One region of the Propioniciclava sp. LT294 genome, then DNA from elsewhere that is predicted to be linked to it. Evidence: predicted binding sites of a transcription regulator. Region 1 holds the regulator's gene; the other holds the start of a gene.

Region 1 (7,071 bases):
CTGGGCCGCCATCAAGCCCGCCCGTGTCGGGCTGACACGCTGGCCGGACATCCCGCGCGGCACCGACTGGAAGAAGGGGATCCTGGCGGCGCTGGATTGGCCGCACGCCGACCAGACGGACGTCGCGCGGGGCTGGAAGCGGATCCTCGGTCAGGTCACCGGGTGGAAGGACCTCGACCCCAGGCTCCTCACCGAGGTCGAGAGGCTCATCGACTTCGTCACCGACGACCACCTGGACAGGGAGTCCTGATGCGGACCGAGGACGTCAGCGACCTCATCAAGGACGTCTGCGCGCGGGTGGTCCTGCCCAGGTTCCGCGCACTGGCGCGCCACGAGGTGGAGCAGAAGCGTCCGGGCGACCTGGTGACCGTCGCCGACCGGGAGGCCGAGGCGGAACTCACCGAGGCCTTCCGGCGGGCCATGCCCGGGGTGCTGGTGGTGGGGGAGGAGGCCAGCTTCGTCGACCCCCGGCTCGTCGAGGGCCTCTCGACCGCCGAGCACGCCTGGGTCATCGACCCCGTGGACGGCACCCGCAACTTCGCCTCCGGCAGCATCGACTTCGGCGTCATGGTCGCCGAGGTGCGCCAAGGGGTCGCCATCCGCGGCTGGATCTGGCAGCCCCTCCACGACGCGCTCTACGTCGCCGAGCGCGGCGCCGGTGCCGCGTGCAACGGCACGCCCCTCACCCCGTTGGGACCCACGCCGAGCCCGTGGCGGGTCGCGGTCTGGCCCCGCCTGGCCAGGGAGAGCGCCGAGGGTCTGCGTCTGCGCCCCACCCGCGGCTCCTGCGCGATCGACTACCCGGCGCTCGCCCGCGGTGAACTGGACGGGCTCGCCTACCGGTCGATCCACCCGTGGGACCACTTGGCGGGCACGCTGCTGGTCGGTGAACTGGGCGGGGCGGCGCGGGTCGACGGTCGCCCCTACGCGCCCGGCATCGGCGGGCGCATGCTGTCGGTGGGGCGGTCGGACGCCGTCGTCGCTCAGATGGGGACGGCGCTCGCCTGATTCAGCCGTTGAGCAGCGGAAGCGTCGGACGCCGGCGCGGACGCCCCGCCTCGCGCATGCGCACGAGCGCCTGCGCCACGAACCGCTCGGCGGGTTCCTGCGGCCACGGCCAGTCCGCGGCCCAGGCACCCTCGGCAGGCTTGCCGGCGTCGTACAGCGCCTCGGCACGCTCGTGCAGCCACTGCATCTCGCCGCGCTGCGTGCCGGCCGAATCCATGTTCAGCGCGGGCCCGTGGCCGGGGATGATGGTGCAGTCCCGCGGCATCATGCCCGCGATCCAGTCGAGGCTGGCACCCCACTCACCGGGATGGGAGTCGGGCCCCGCCCACGGCTCTGCCGAGGTCTCCAGCAGGTCACCGAGGAACGCCACCTTGCGCGCCGGGACCACGGCGACGGCGTCGTGGTCGGTGTGCCCGCGTCCGAAGTGGGCGAACTCGACGTGGCAGTCGCCGAGGTTGACCGCTGAGGCCATGTTGAACGTGGTCGAGGGTGCGGCCAGATCGGCGTCCGTCATGCCGAACCGGGCCAGTTCCCCGGCGTCCGGACGGCGCTCCTCGAGCAGCGCGCGGAGCCCTTCGTGGCCGATCGACGCGACGCCCTCGAACCCCGCCAGCCCGAAGAGGTGGTCGTGGTGGGCGTGGGTGACCAGTACATGGGTGATGGGCACTTCGCCCGCCAGGACGCGTGCCGCGGCGAGGATCGCGCGTCCCTGGGTGGGAGAGCTGCCGGTGTCGATGACCACGGCGCCGGTGGTTCCGACCACGAGGCCGATGTTGACCGAGTCCGGCTCGGCGACCGCCACGTAGACGCGATCGGCGACGGGCTTGAACTCGGACAGGCTGAACTCCACCCGGCCACCCTACCGGGGCCCCGGGGGCGCGCCCGGTTCAGACCCGCAGGGAGGCATGGCGTAGACTGGCACTCCGTCATGGTGAGTGCCAAGGAGGTGATGGGAGTGCTGGACGACCGCAAGCTCGCGATCCTGCGTGCGATCGTCACGGACTACGTCTCCAGCCAGGAACCCGTCGGCTCGCGCGCGCTGGTCGAGCGGCACAATCTCAACGTCTCGCCGGCGACGGTCCGCAACGACATGGCGGCGCTGGAGGAGGAGGGCTACATCACCCAGCCCCACACCTCCGCCGGCCGCATCCCCACCGACAAGGGCTACCGCCTGTTCGTCGATCGACTCTCCACGGTCAAGCCCCTCTCGATGGCGGAGAAGCGGGCCATCACCGCCTTCATGGCAGGCGCGCTGGACGTGGACGACGTCGTCCGCCGCACGGTCCAACTCCTCGCCCAGATCACCCGCCAGGTGGCGATCGTCCAGTACCCGGTGCTGTCCTCGCTCGCGGTCCGCCACGTGGAGGTGCTGCGCCTGGGCCCCGATCGCGGCCTGGTGATGTGCGTCTCGACGACCGGGACGGTCGAGCAGCGCCTGGTCGCGCTGCCGCCGGAGGCCGACGGCGACGTCGACCTCAACCTCGTCCGCGAACGTCTGGCCGACCTGCTCATCGGCGCGAGCGCCCGTGAGGCGGTCGACCGACTGGCCTCGTTCGCCGACCCCCTGCCGCCCTCGGCGTCCGCCCTCGCCGCGACCGTGGTCTCGGCGATGCTGGACATCGTCTCCGACGACCCCGGGGCGCGGGTGGCCGTCGCCGGCGTGCCGAACCTCACCCGGTTCGGCGACCAGTACGAGACGACGGTGAAGCCCGTCCTCGAGGCGCTCGAGGAGCAGGTGGTGCTGCTGCACCTGCTCGGCGAGGCCACCTCGACGGCGGACGTCACCGTCCGGATCGGGCACGAGAACGCATACGAACCGCTGCAGTCGACGTCCGTCGTGGCATCGGGCTACGGTTCGGACGAACGCGCATGGGCCACCCTCGGCATCCTGGGTCCCACGCGCATGGACTACCCCTCGGCCATCGCATCCGTGCGCGCTGTCGCACGCTACGTGGGTCGATTCCTCGCTGAAGGCTGACCGCACAGAAGGAATGAGTTGAGCGACTACTACGAGGTCTTGGGTGTTCCCCGGGACGCGACGGGCGACCAGATCAAGAAGGCGTACCGCAAGCTGGCGATGAAGTACCACCCGGACGTGGCGGACGACCCCGCCTCGGCCGACAAGTTCAAGGAGATCGGCGAGGCCTACGCCGTCCTGAGCGACGACAAGAAGCGCCAGATGTACGACCTCGGCGGCAACCCCATGCGGGGTGGGGCCGGCGGTTTCGGGCCGGGCGGCTTCGGCGGCTTCCCCGGCGGCGCGCAGGGCTTCGACGTCGGCGGCCTGTTCGACGCGATGTTCGGCGCCCAGGGTTCCCGGGGGCCGCGCAGCCGGGTCCGCAAGGGGCAGGACGCGCTCGTCCGGCTCAACCTCACCCTGTCGGAGGCGGCCTTCGGCGTCACCAAGCCCATCCGCGTGGACACCGCCGTCATCTGCCCCACCTGCTCGGGCAGGGGAGCCGCGGACGGCACCGAACCGGTGACCTGCACCACGTGCCATGGGGCGGGCGACGTCCAGACGGTTCAGCGCTCGTTCCTGGGCGACATTCGCACCGTCCAGCCGTGCCCCACCTGTCGTGGCTACGGGACGGTCATCGAGCACCCCTGTGGTGAGTGCTCAGGTGAGGGGCGCGTCCGCTCGACCCGCACGATCAACGTCAAGATCCCCGCCGGTGTGAGCACCGGCAACCGGGTCCACCTCGACTCCCAGGGCGAGGTCGGTCCGGGCGGGGGCCCCTCCGGCGACCTGTACGTCGAACTGTCGGTCTCCCCGCACGACGTGTTCAAGCGGGACGGCGACAACCTCGAGATGGTGGCCAGGCTGCCCATGACCGCTGCCGCGCTGGGGACCGAGGTGTGGATCGAGACGCTGGAGGCCGACCTCGAGGGCAACCTGCCCGAAGAGAGCCGGGTGAAGCTCGACGTGCCCGCCGGCACGCAGTCGGGGACACGCCTGGTCATCGCGGGGCGCGGCGTGCCGCGCCTCCGTGGCACCGGACGGGGCGACCTCGGCGTTACCCTGTTGGTGCAGACACCACAGTCCCTGGACGACTCGCAGCGCGAACTCCTCCGCAAGTTGGCGGAGGCGCGTGGGGAGACCCGTCCGGAGGCCACGGTGTCGCGCGGTCAGTCGCACCGGGGGTTCTTCAGCAAACTGAAGGACGCCTTCACCGAGTGACCCACACCCGACGCGACGACCCAGGCGAGGAGTCATGACCGAAGCCCTGTTCCTGACCGACCTGCATTCCCCGCAGGTCGGGGACACCGTCACCCTGTCCGGCGAGGAGGGTCGCCATGCGGCCACCGTGCGCCGGATCCGGGTGGGGGAGACCATCACGGTGGCCGACGGCGCCGGCACCGGCGTCCGGGGCCCCGTCGTGGCGGTCGACAAGGCATCGGTGAGCCTGGAGGTGGCCGAGGTGCTCACCGCGGGCATCCCGTCGATCCGCTACCACGCCGTGCAGGCGCTCGCGAAGGGCGATCGCTCGGAGCTGGCCGTCGAGGTCCTCACCGAGATCGGGGTCGACCGGATCATCCCGTGGCAGTCGAGCCGTTCGGTCGTCCGCTGGACGCACGACCGGCAGGAGCGCCAACTCGGCCGCTGGCGCGCAACCGCGCGCGAGGCCACCAAGCAGAGCCGTCGCCTGCGCGTCCCGATCGTCACGGCGGCCATGCGCACCTCGGAGCTGCTCGAACTCATCCCCGAGATGTCGATCGCGTTCGTGCTCCACGAGGGTTCCGAGTTGACGCTGCGCCATTTCGACCTGCCGACCGAGGGCGACGTGCTCATCATCATCGGCCCCGAAGGGGGCCTCACCGACGAGGAGGTGAGGGACTTCGTCGCGGCCGGCGCCCGCCCGTTGCTCGTCAGCGACGGCGTCCTGCGCACCTCCACCGCCGGTGTCGTCGCGCTCGCGCAGCTCCAGGCCTTCCAGCAGCGCGTCAGCAAGGCCAAGTGACCTTCGGCTTCTCCACCGGCGCGACCCTCCCGAACGGGCGCGGTCGCACCGGTGTCATCAGCACGCCGCACGGTGACATCGCCACCCCCGCCTTCGTCGCGGTCGGCACGAAGGCCACGGTCAAGGCGGTCACGCCCGAGGCCGTCGCCGACCTGGGTGCCCAGGCGGTGCTGGCGAACGCCTACCACCTCTACCTGCAGCCCGGATCCGACCTGATCGACGAGGCCGGGGGACTGGGCCGCTTCATGAACTGGCCCGGCCCCACCTTCACCGACTCGGGCGGCTTCCAGGTGATGAGCCTGGGCGTCGGGTTCCGCAAGGTCCTGGCCATGGACGCCTCGGGTCTGGCCGACGACGAGGTGATCGCTGAGGGGAAGGAACGCCTCGCCCACGTCGACGAGGACGGGGTGACGTTCAAGAGCCACCTCAACGGGGACCTCCACCGGTTCACGCCGGAGGTCAGCATGCGGGTGCAGCACGAGATCGGGGCGGACATCATGTTCGCCTTCGACGAGTTGACCACCCTGATGAACACGCGCGGCTACCAGGAGGAGTCCGTCGCGCGGACGCACCGATGGGCCGCGCGCTGTCTCCGGGCACACCGCGAGCTGACCGACTCCCGGGTGGGCAAGCCCTACCAGGCGTTGTTCGGGGTGGTCCAGGGCGCGCAGTACGAGGACCTCCGCCGACAGGCGGCCCGCGGTCTGGCCGATCTCGAGGTGGACGGCCGGCGATTCGACGGCTTCGGCATCGGCGGGGCGCTGGAGAAGGAGAACCTCGGCACGATCGTGGGCTGGGTGGCGGACGAATTGCCGTTCGACAAGCCGCGCCACCTGCTCGGCATCTCCGAGCCGGACGACTTCTTCGCCGCCGTCGAGAACGGCGCCGACACCTTCGACTGCGTGAACCCGTCACGCGTGGCGCGCAACTCGGCGGTCTACACCGCGGACGGCCGGTACAACCTGCTGGCCTCCGTCAACCGACGCCACCTCGGCCCCATCGAGGAGGGGTGCGACTGCCACACCTGCACCCACTACTCCCGCGCCTACCTGCACCACCTGTTCAAGGCCAAGGAGATGCTGTCGGCGACCCTCGCGACCATCCACAACGAGCGCTTCACGGTGCGCCTGGTCGACGACATCCGTGCCTCGATCGAGCAGGGACGGTTCGACACCTTCCGGGCCGAGTTCCTCGGGCGCTTCTACGCCCGGCGTTGAGCGTCCCCGAGCACTACTATTTCGCCGGAGCCCACACCCTGTGGCGCGAGGAGGACACGAGCCCATGCTGACCGTCACCAGCGGCCACCGCAGTGACGTGGGGCGCGTGCGCCACCACAACGAGGACAGCGTCCTGCTCGGTGAGCGGCTGTGGGCCGTGGCCGACGGCATGGGCGGCCACGCGGCCGGGGACGTCGCCAGCGCGATGGTCATCGACGGCCTGGTTCCGCTGGCACGCAGGGACGACCTCGACCCCGCCGGCCTCGTCGCCGCGCTGCACGCTGTGAACGACCGCATCCTCGCCCACGGCCAGGAGCACCCGTCGGCCCGCGGCATGGGCAGCACGGTCACCGGGCTGGCGGTGGTGGCGGTCGGAGGTGAGGCGCACTGGGCCGTCTTCAACGTCGGCGACAGCCGCGTCTACCGGCTGTCCGGCGGCGAGCTGGCCCGAGCCACGGTCGACCACAGTGAGGCCGAGGAGCTCATCCTGGAGGGGGTCATCACCGCCGAGCAGGCGCGCACCCACCGCTCCCGCAACATCGTGACCCGCAGCCTCGGCCAGCCGGACACCCCCGACGTCGACCTGTGGCTGTTGCCCCAAGTGCCGGGGGACCGGTTCCTTCTCTGCTCCGACGGGCTGAACGGTGAGCTCACCGACCCCGAGATCGAAGCGATCCTCTCCGCCCACGCGGATCCCGCCGAGGCGGCATCCGCCCTGGTCAACGCGGCGGTCGAGGCCGGGGGGCGCGACAACGTCACCGCCGTCGTCCTCGACGTCGGCGAGGTGGGGCAGGGTCAGGCGTAGTCGGGTTCGCGGCCCTTCACGGCCTTGATGACACGGTAGGTGACCGGCAACAGCAACACCTCGACGAGCACCTTGTAGACGA
Region 2 (7,071 bases), on a different contig from region 1:
GAGCGAAGGGGCCGCCCGCGCTGCCGAGGCCGTCGGCATAGACGGAGCCGCCGTGGTTCTCGATCCACCCGGAGTCGGCGTACAGCACGGCGTCGCCCGACAGGACGGGCGGCGTCAGCAGCAGCGGCAGCGACCACAGCGCCAGCAGCAGGCCGGGCCGGGCGATGGCGGCGCGCCCGGGGTGTGGGCGCAGGAACCACCACAGCACGCTCAGCACGAGGCAGCCCAGCACGATGGCCGCGCGGTTCCACGGCATCGGCAGGGCCGTGCCGATCGCCATGACGGTCGGGTCGAGCCAGCCGTCGGGGTTGAACGAGAACTCGGGGTGGGCCGATCCCCAGGCGATCAGCGCGCTCGCGACCATGCCCGCCCCTGCCGCGACCCCCCACGACACCGTCGAACGCCGCACGTCGGCTCTCACGTCACTCAAGGCTGCCTCCAGGTGGTCGGTCTTCGGCGACGCTGATCCTAGTGCGCTCGGCCGCAACGCGGGCCGGCGGAACCACCTCGGGCCGCCCCCACCCCCCTGTCCACGCACCCGCGCCGCATGTCACGATGAGGCCATGGCAAGCAGAGACGACGGACTTTCCGCGGACGAGAAGGCAGCCGTCAAGCAGGTGGCCGCCGAACGCCGCCGGTCGAAGGCGGGCAAGAACGACGAGGCGGCCGTCCTGGCGGCGATCGCGTCCATGGAGCCGTCCGACCGGGCGATCGCCGAGGGGCTGCACGCGCTCGTCGCGCGTGAACTGCCCGCGCTGACCAGCAAGACCTGGTACGGGTTCCCCGCCTACTGCAAGGACGGCGCCGTGGTGTTCTTCTTCCAGTACGCCGGCAAGTTCAAGACGCGCTACGGCCACATCGGGTTCCAGGACGTCGCGCAGCTCGACGACGGCGTCCTGTGGCCGACCGCGTTCGCCGTCACGGAGTGGAACGACCAGGTGGAGCAGCAGGTGGCACAGCTCATCAGGCGCGCGGTCGGGCAGGGCCAGGGCCCGGACGCGTAGGGACTCGACGCGGACGCTCCCCCTCGGCACGCCCCCGCAGCAGCGGCCGGACGCGGTAACCGATGACCTCGCGCAGGTAGACGCTGGTCGAGGTGCGGGTGATGCCCGGGCACAGCCGGATCTCCTCGGCCACCCGGTAGAGGTCGTCGGGGTCGCGGGCCACGACGTGGCAGAGCAGGTCGATGTCGCCGGCGGGTGCGTGGCACTCCAGCACCTCGGGGATCCGCCGCAGGGCGTCGACCGCCTCGTCGAGCTGGTGCTGGTCAAGCTCGGCGGCCACGGTGGCGTGGAGCCCGCGGCCCAAGGCTGCGGGCGGCACGAGCGCCGAGAACAGCCGGAACAGCCCTTCGGTGCGGTAGCGCTCCAGGCGCGCCTGGATGGTGCCGCGGGCCAGCCCCGTGCGCTCACTGAGGGCCAGGACGGTCAGGCGCGGGTCTGAATCCAGCTCCAGGATCAGGCGCCGGTCGATGTCGTCGAGCTGGTACATGCTGGCTCCCCTGCCGTTCTGATCACGTTGACCGACCAAGCCCATCACACTCTGATCAGATTGACCAGCCTTGAGGTACGCGATTGTGCAGTGCGACGGACTCACGCTGGAATAGTGTCCAGAAGGTGCGAGGCCCTCACGAGGGGCCGGACGCCGCCGGCCACCTCCCGCGCCACCATCACGCGGGTCGGCCACCCGGCCACAGATCGGGGCCCCCGTCGAACGCGCGGGGGCCCCGAAACAGGTCCGGACGTCGCCGATGTGTGCGTCCAGGCGGCCGCCCGCCTCGCCCACGCTCCGGTCGCCGCCGCCCCCTTCTGAGTTCGTGCGTCTCGGAGAGAATGGCCCACGACTCTCCAGCTGCGCCTGGCTGCAGGCCTTGTGACGGTGGTGGAGACGGCAGCGCTGCTGGGTGAGCCGGGCCCGGCGGCGGCGAGGTTCGTGGGTGGCGTCGCGTTGTCGGGACCGGTCGGTGGAGCAGCGTCGGTGTCACTCTCAGCCGACAGGACGGGGCCCCGCACTCTCGTGCGGGGCCCCGTCCGTGGAGACCGATCCAACGGTCAGTGCTGGTGCCCGTGGCTGTCGCCGGACTCCTCCGGCTTCTCGACCACCAGCGTCTCGGTGGTGAGCAGCAGAGCCGCGATGGACGCCGCGTTGGACAGCGCCGAGCGGGTCACCTTGACCGGGTCGATGACACCGGCGGCGATGAGGTCGCCGTACACGCCGGTGGCGCCGTTCCAGCCGTTGCCGAAGCCCAGCTCCTGGACCTTCGACACGACGACGTAGCCGGGCTCGCCGGCGTTCTCGGCGATCCAGCGCAGGGGCTGGACGACGGCCTTCTCGACGATCCGGACGCCGGCGAGCTCGTCACCGGTCTTGCCCAGGCCGCCGGCCAGGACGGAAGCAGCGTGGATGAGCGCGGAGCCGCCACCGGCGACGATGCCCTCCTCGATGGCCGCACGGGTGGCGCTCACGGCGTCCTCGATGCGGTGCTTCTTCTCCTTCATCTCGACCTCGGTCGCAGCACCGACCTTGATCACGCACACGCCACCGGCGAGCTTCGCGACGCGCTCGGAGAGCTTCTCGCGATCCCAGTCCGAATCCGTGCGGGCGATCTCGGCACGCAGCTGCTCGACACGACCGGCCACGGCGTCGGCCTCACCGGCGCCGTCGACGATGGTCGTGTTGTCCTTGGTGACGACGACGCGGCGGGCGCGGCCCAGCACGTCGAGGCCGACCTGGTCGAGCTTGAGGCCGACCTCGGCAGCGACGACCTGGCCGCCGGTCAGGATCGCGATGTCCTCGAGCATGGCCTTGCGGCGGTCACCGAAGGCGGGGGCCTTGACGGCCACCGAGGTGAAGGTGCCACGGATCTTGTTGACCACGAGGGTCGACAGGGCCTCGCCGTCCACGTCCTCGGCCACGATGAACAGGGTGCCGTTGGCGCCGATGACCTTCTCCAGCAGCGGGAGCAGGTCGTTCATCGAGCTGATCTTGCCCGAGTGGATGAGGATGTAGGGGTTGTCGAGGATGGCCTCCATGCGCTCGGCATCGGTGACCATGTAGGGCGACAGGTAACCCTTGTCGAACTGCATGCCCTCGGTGAACTCGAGCTCGGTGCCCAGGGTGTTGGACTCGTCGACGGTGATGACGCCGTCCTTGCCCACCTTGTCGAAGGCCTCGGCGATGAGCGCGCCGATCTCCTCGTCACGGCTCGAGATCGTGGCCACGCTGGCCATGTCGTCGGTCGTGTCGACCTGCTTGGCGTTGGCGATGAGCTCGTTGTTGACGGCTTCGACGGCCGCCTCGATGCCCCGCTTGAGGCCGACCGGGTTCGTACCGGCGGCGACGGCGCGGAGGCCCTCGTGGACGAGCGCCTGGGCCAGCACGGTCGCGGTCGTGGTGCCGTCACCGGCGACGTCGTTCGTCTTGGTGGCGACCTCCTTCGCGAGCTGCGCGCCGAGGTTCTCGTAGGGGTCGGTGAGCTCGACCTCCTTGGCGACGGTCACGCCGTCGTTGGTGATCGTCGGGGCGCCCCACTTCTTGTCGAGCACCACGTAACGGCCCTTGGGGCCGAGCGTCACCTTCACGGCGTTGGCGAGGGCATCCACGCCACGCTCGAGCGAGCGACGCGCCTCCTCGTCAAACTGAAGGATCTTTGCCATGTGTTGGAGTCCTTACTTGGAGACGACGGCGAGGATGTCGCGGGCGTTGAGCAGCAGGTACTCGTTCCCGTCGTACTTCACCTCGGTGCCGCCGTACTTGGAGAAGATGACGACGTCGCCCTCGGCGACGTCCAGCGGGACGCGGTTGCCCTTGTCGTCGATGCGGCCGGGGCCGGTCGCCACGACCTTGCCCTCCTGCGGCTTCTCCTTGGCGGTGTCGGGAATGACCAGGCCCGAGGCGGTGGTGGTCTCTGCCTCCAGGGGCTGGACGAGGACGCGGTCCTCGAGCGGCTTGATCGTGACGGCCACGATGGTGCCCTTTCTTCGTACGTACGGGCCCTCACGCGAGGGCCCTTGATGGAATCCTTCGATGCCCGCCCAGGACGTCGTCGCGGTGCCGCCTTGGGCTGGCAGACTCGATGGTCGAGTGCCAACCACGACTCTATCCACGGGTTGGCACTCGTTCAACCCGAGTGCTAATTCCGGGCGGTGTCCCACCAATCGAGCACGCGGGCGGCGTGGAACGTGACCCAGGGGGACGGCTCGCCGGGCGGCACGTCCGCCTCGAACCACACCTGGCCCTTGAAGCGGGTGCTCTGCAGCCAGCGGCCGTCCTCGCCGCGGGCCTTCCGGACCCGTTCGATCGCCTCGGCTGCCCGTTCGTCGGGGGCCACCCCATCGTGGGCCGCCGCCTCACGCAGGTGATCCAGCGCACGCAACCCGGTGTAGACCCAGCGGAACGGATAGGCGAGGTGGTCGACCCAGGGCCCCACCCGTTCACCCGTGCCGAGCCGGTACAGCAGGCGTCGCTGCAGCAGGTACTCCTCACCCCGGTGGCGGGCGGCGCGGAGGGCGTCGTGGCCGCCGACGGCGCGCTCGTAGAAGAGGATCCCCCGCAGCGCGTTGAGCGTGGAGTGGAACGACGAGCGCACCGACCCCTCCACCCACTCACAGTTCCAGCCGCCCTCGTCGCGTTGGTGCTCGACGAACCAGTCGGCGAGGCGGCTCATGTCCCGGCCCAGCCACACGCCGTTCGCCAGCGTGAACGCGTTGATGCAGCAGTCGACCTCGCCGTCCCAGTAGGGCAGGTCGTCGTACTCCCAGCGGCTGTTGCGGGCGAGCCTGTCGCCGGTGTCCCCCAGTCCGGAGGCGTCCAGCCCCCACTCTCGGAGTGCGTTGAGACTCCACGTGGTGGCGGTGTAGGGCTGCCCCTCGTCGTCGTCGGGGTGGTTCACCGCCCGGGGGTCCACCCGTGTCGGGAAGTACGCTCCCCCCGCCCACTGGCCGTCGCCGTCCTGCAGCGCGAGCAGCCGGTCGGCCATGCCCTCGGTCCTCGTCCGGGCCCTGGTCCGCTGCCAGACGTGTTCCGGCTCGTGAGCCAGGTCGCGCTGCACCTGCCAGCGCAGCGCGGGGTCGGTGTCGAGCAACCAGTCGAGCGTCGTGGCGTCGATCGTCATGGTTCAACGTAGGCGCGCCTTCCCTGCGGGCGCCAGCCGCCGGCCGCAGAAAGTGTCGGAGGCGGTCTCTACGTTGGAGTCATGGCAGACCGCACCCCCGATCTGACCGCGGACGCCCCCGCCAACCGCGGCGTCCGCGTTGAGGCCTGCCCGACCGGGGCGGTGCTGGCCGCGGTCGAACGGGCGCTCGACGCGCTTGCAGGCGTCACGCGGTCAGGCGTGGCGCCGGCGGAGCGGGTGGCGCTGGTGAGGCGGGCGCGCGTGCTCGCCGGCCGCATGGACGCCCTGGCCGCGGTCCTGCTCGCCGAGGCGGACGCGGCCGGGGCAACCCTCACCGCGAGCGGCACGCCCACGACGAGCTGGCTGGCGCTGAGCGGCTCCAGCACCGGTCGCGAGGCCGCGGGCGAACTCTTCGCGGCGAACGACGTCCAGCGGCATGCCATCGTGGCGGACGCCGCGCTGTCCGGACGCCTCGGCGTCCGGCAGGCGCGGGCGGTGGCCCGGGGCGTGGACGCATTGCCGGCCACCCTCAGTGAGGACCAGCGCGAGCAGGCTCAACACCTGCTGGTCGAGCGTGCCGCGCGCGAGCCGGCGAACCGGGTGCCGTCGCTGGTGAAGGGGGTGCTCGCCGAGGTCGCCCCCGAGGCCGCGCCCACACCCGAGGCCGACCAGAGCCGGCTCGAGGCGCAGGCGAGGCGGGCGCGGGCGCGGCGGTCGCTGGCGTTCCACCCGGACGGCGATGGAGCGGTGACCTTCCGAGGGAGTCTTCCCGACGCGGACGCCGCCGGGTTCGTACGCATGATCGAGGCGCTCGTGGAGTCGGATCGCCGGGCCGGGCGTGAGCGTGCAACGGACCGTCGGGATCCGCTCGCCGAGAGGCGGACGCCCGACCAGCGCCGCGCCGACGCGCTGCTGGGGCTGGTGCGGCTGGCGGAGAACGCGGGGTCGGTGCCGCGGGTGGCCGGCGACCGCCCCCGCGTGGTGGTGACCATGCGCGAGGCCGACCTGCGCGCGCGGGCCGAGCAGGCGGGCCTCCTCGCCACGGGGCAGCAGGTCAGCGCCGGCGACCTGCGCCGGCTGTGCTGCGACGCCGACCTCATGCCCGTCGTGCTCGGCACGGAGTCCGAGGTGCTGGACGTCGGACGCACCGAACGGCTGGTGACGCCGGCGATCCGGCGGGCGCTGAGCGTGCGCGACGGCGGGTGCGCCTTCCCGAACTGCTCGGCGCCCGACAGCCGGTGCGACGCACACCACCTCACGCCCTGGTGGGCGGGTGGTGCGACGTCGTTGGCGAATCTGGTGCTGCTCTGCCCCTTCCACCACGGGCTGGTGGAGCCTCCCCGCTTCTGGAGCGGGCATTCCCCCGATCGATGGGAGGTTCGGCTCGATGCCGCCGGGGCCCCCGAGTTCCTCCCGCCCCGACGCCAGGATCGGCAACGAACTCCCCTGCCCGCCAACCGGCCGCCGCCGGGCTTGGTGGCCTGACGTGTCAGGGCATCCGTTCACACACGATCGCCACGGCACCGCCGGGGGTGGGGGTCAGCACGAGGGTGGCCGCCGCCTTCCCCCGCGGCTTCAAGCGCCGTCGCAGTTCGGCCGGGTCGACGTCGAGGCCCCGCTTCTTGATCTCGAGGGTGCCGATCCCCCGCTCGCGCACCCACGCCCGCAACACCTTCTCGTCGTACGGCAGCACCTCGCGCACGGCGAAGGCCGTCGCGAACGGGGTGGGCATGTGCCACGGCGCGCTCAGGTAGGCGATGCCCTCGGCGATCCGGTGGGCCCGGACGAGCCCGGCCAAGCGGTCGACCAGCCCGGCCCGGACGACGGCGCCGTCGGGCTCGTACAGGTAGGCGGCGATGCCACCCACGGCAGCCTCCTCGCGGCGGGTGCCGGTCAGTTCGGCGCCGTCCACGACCGCGCTGCGGCGTCCGGGGGTGGCACCCGGTCCGGCCCACAGC

The links. Region 1 encodes HrcA, which represses chaperone genes, less so after heat shock. Its sites were predicted from a motif close to TTGGCACTCGNNNNNNNCGAGTGCCAA; they were not measured.
Region 2: a site for HrcA is predicted at 4,064-4,090, ahead of groES (co-chaperone GroES). Genes of this name have one in related genera too.

What each region holds. Positions count from the first base shown of each region.
Region 1 is NZ_JCAKNG010000001.1:73,384-80,454, reverse strand. It holds gene AC5YDA_RS00410 (DUF3097 domain-containing protein) at 1-250, shown strand, start outside; gene AC5YDA_RS00405 (inositol monophosphatase family protein) at 250-1,008, shown strand; gene AC5YDA_RS00400 (MBL fold metallo-hydrolase) at 1,010-1,858, opposite strand; gene hrcA (heat-inducible transcriptional repressor HrcA) at 1,964-2,986, shown strand; gene dnaJ (molecular chaperone DnaJ) at 3,005-4,186, shown strand; gene AC5YDA_RS00385 (16S rRNA (uracil(1498)-N(3))-methyltransferase) at 4,221-4,967, shown strand; gene tgt (tRNA guanosine(34) transglycosylase Tgt) at 4,964-6,184, shown strand; gene AC5YDA_RS00375 (PP2C family protein-serine/threonine phosphatase) at 6,249-6,989, shown strand; gene AC5YDA_RS00370 (queuosine precursor transporter) at 6,980-7,071, opposite strand, start outside.
Region 2 is NZ_JCAKNG010000009.1:10,005-17,075, forward strand. It holds gene AC5YDA_RS11695 (MptA/MptB family glycosyltransferase) at 1-421, opposite strand, end outside; gene AC5YDA_RS11700 (iron chaperone) at 564-1,004, shown strand; gene AC5YDA_RS11705 (Lrp/AsnC family transcriptional regulator) at 964-1,491, opposite strand; gene groL (chaperonin GroEL) at 2,052-3,656, opposite strand; gene groES (co-chaperone GroES) at 3,669-3,965, opposite strand; gene AC5YDA_RS11720 (squalene cyclase) at 4,133-5,113, opposite strand; gene AC5YDA_RS11725 (HNH endonuclease signature motif containing protein) at 5,195-6,598, shown strand; gene AC5YDA_RS11730 (class I SAM-dependent methyltransferase) at 6,603-7,071, opposite strand, start outside.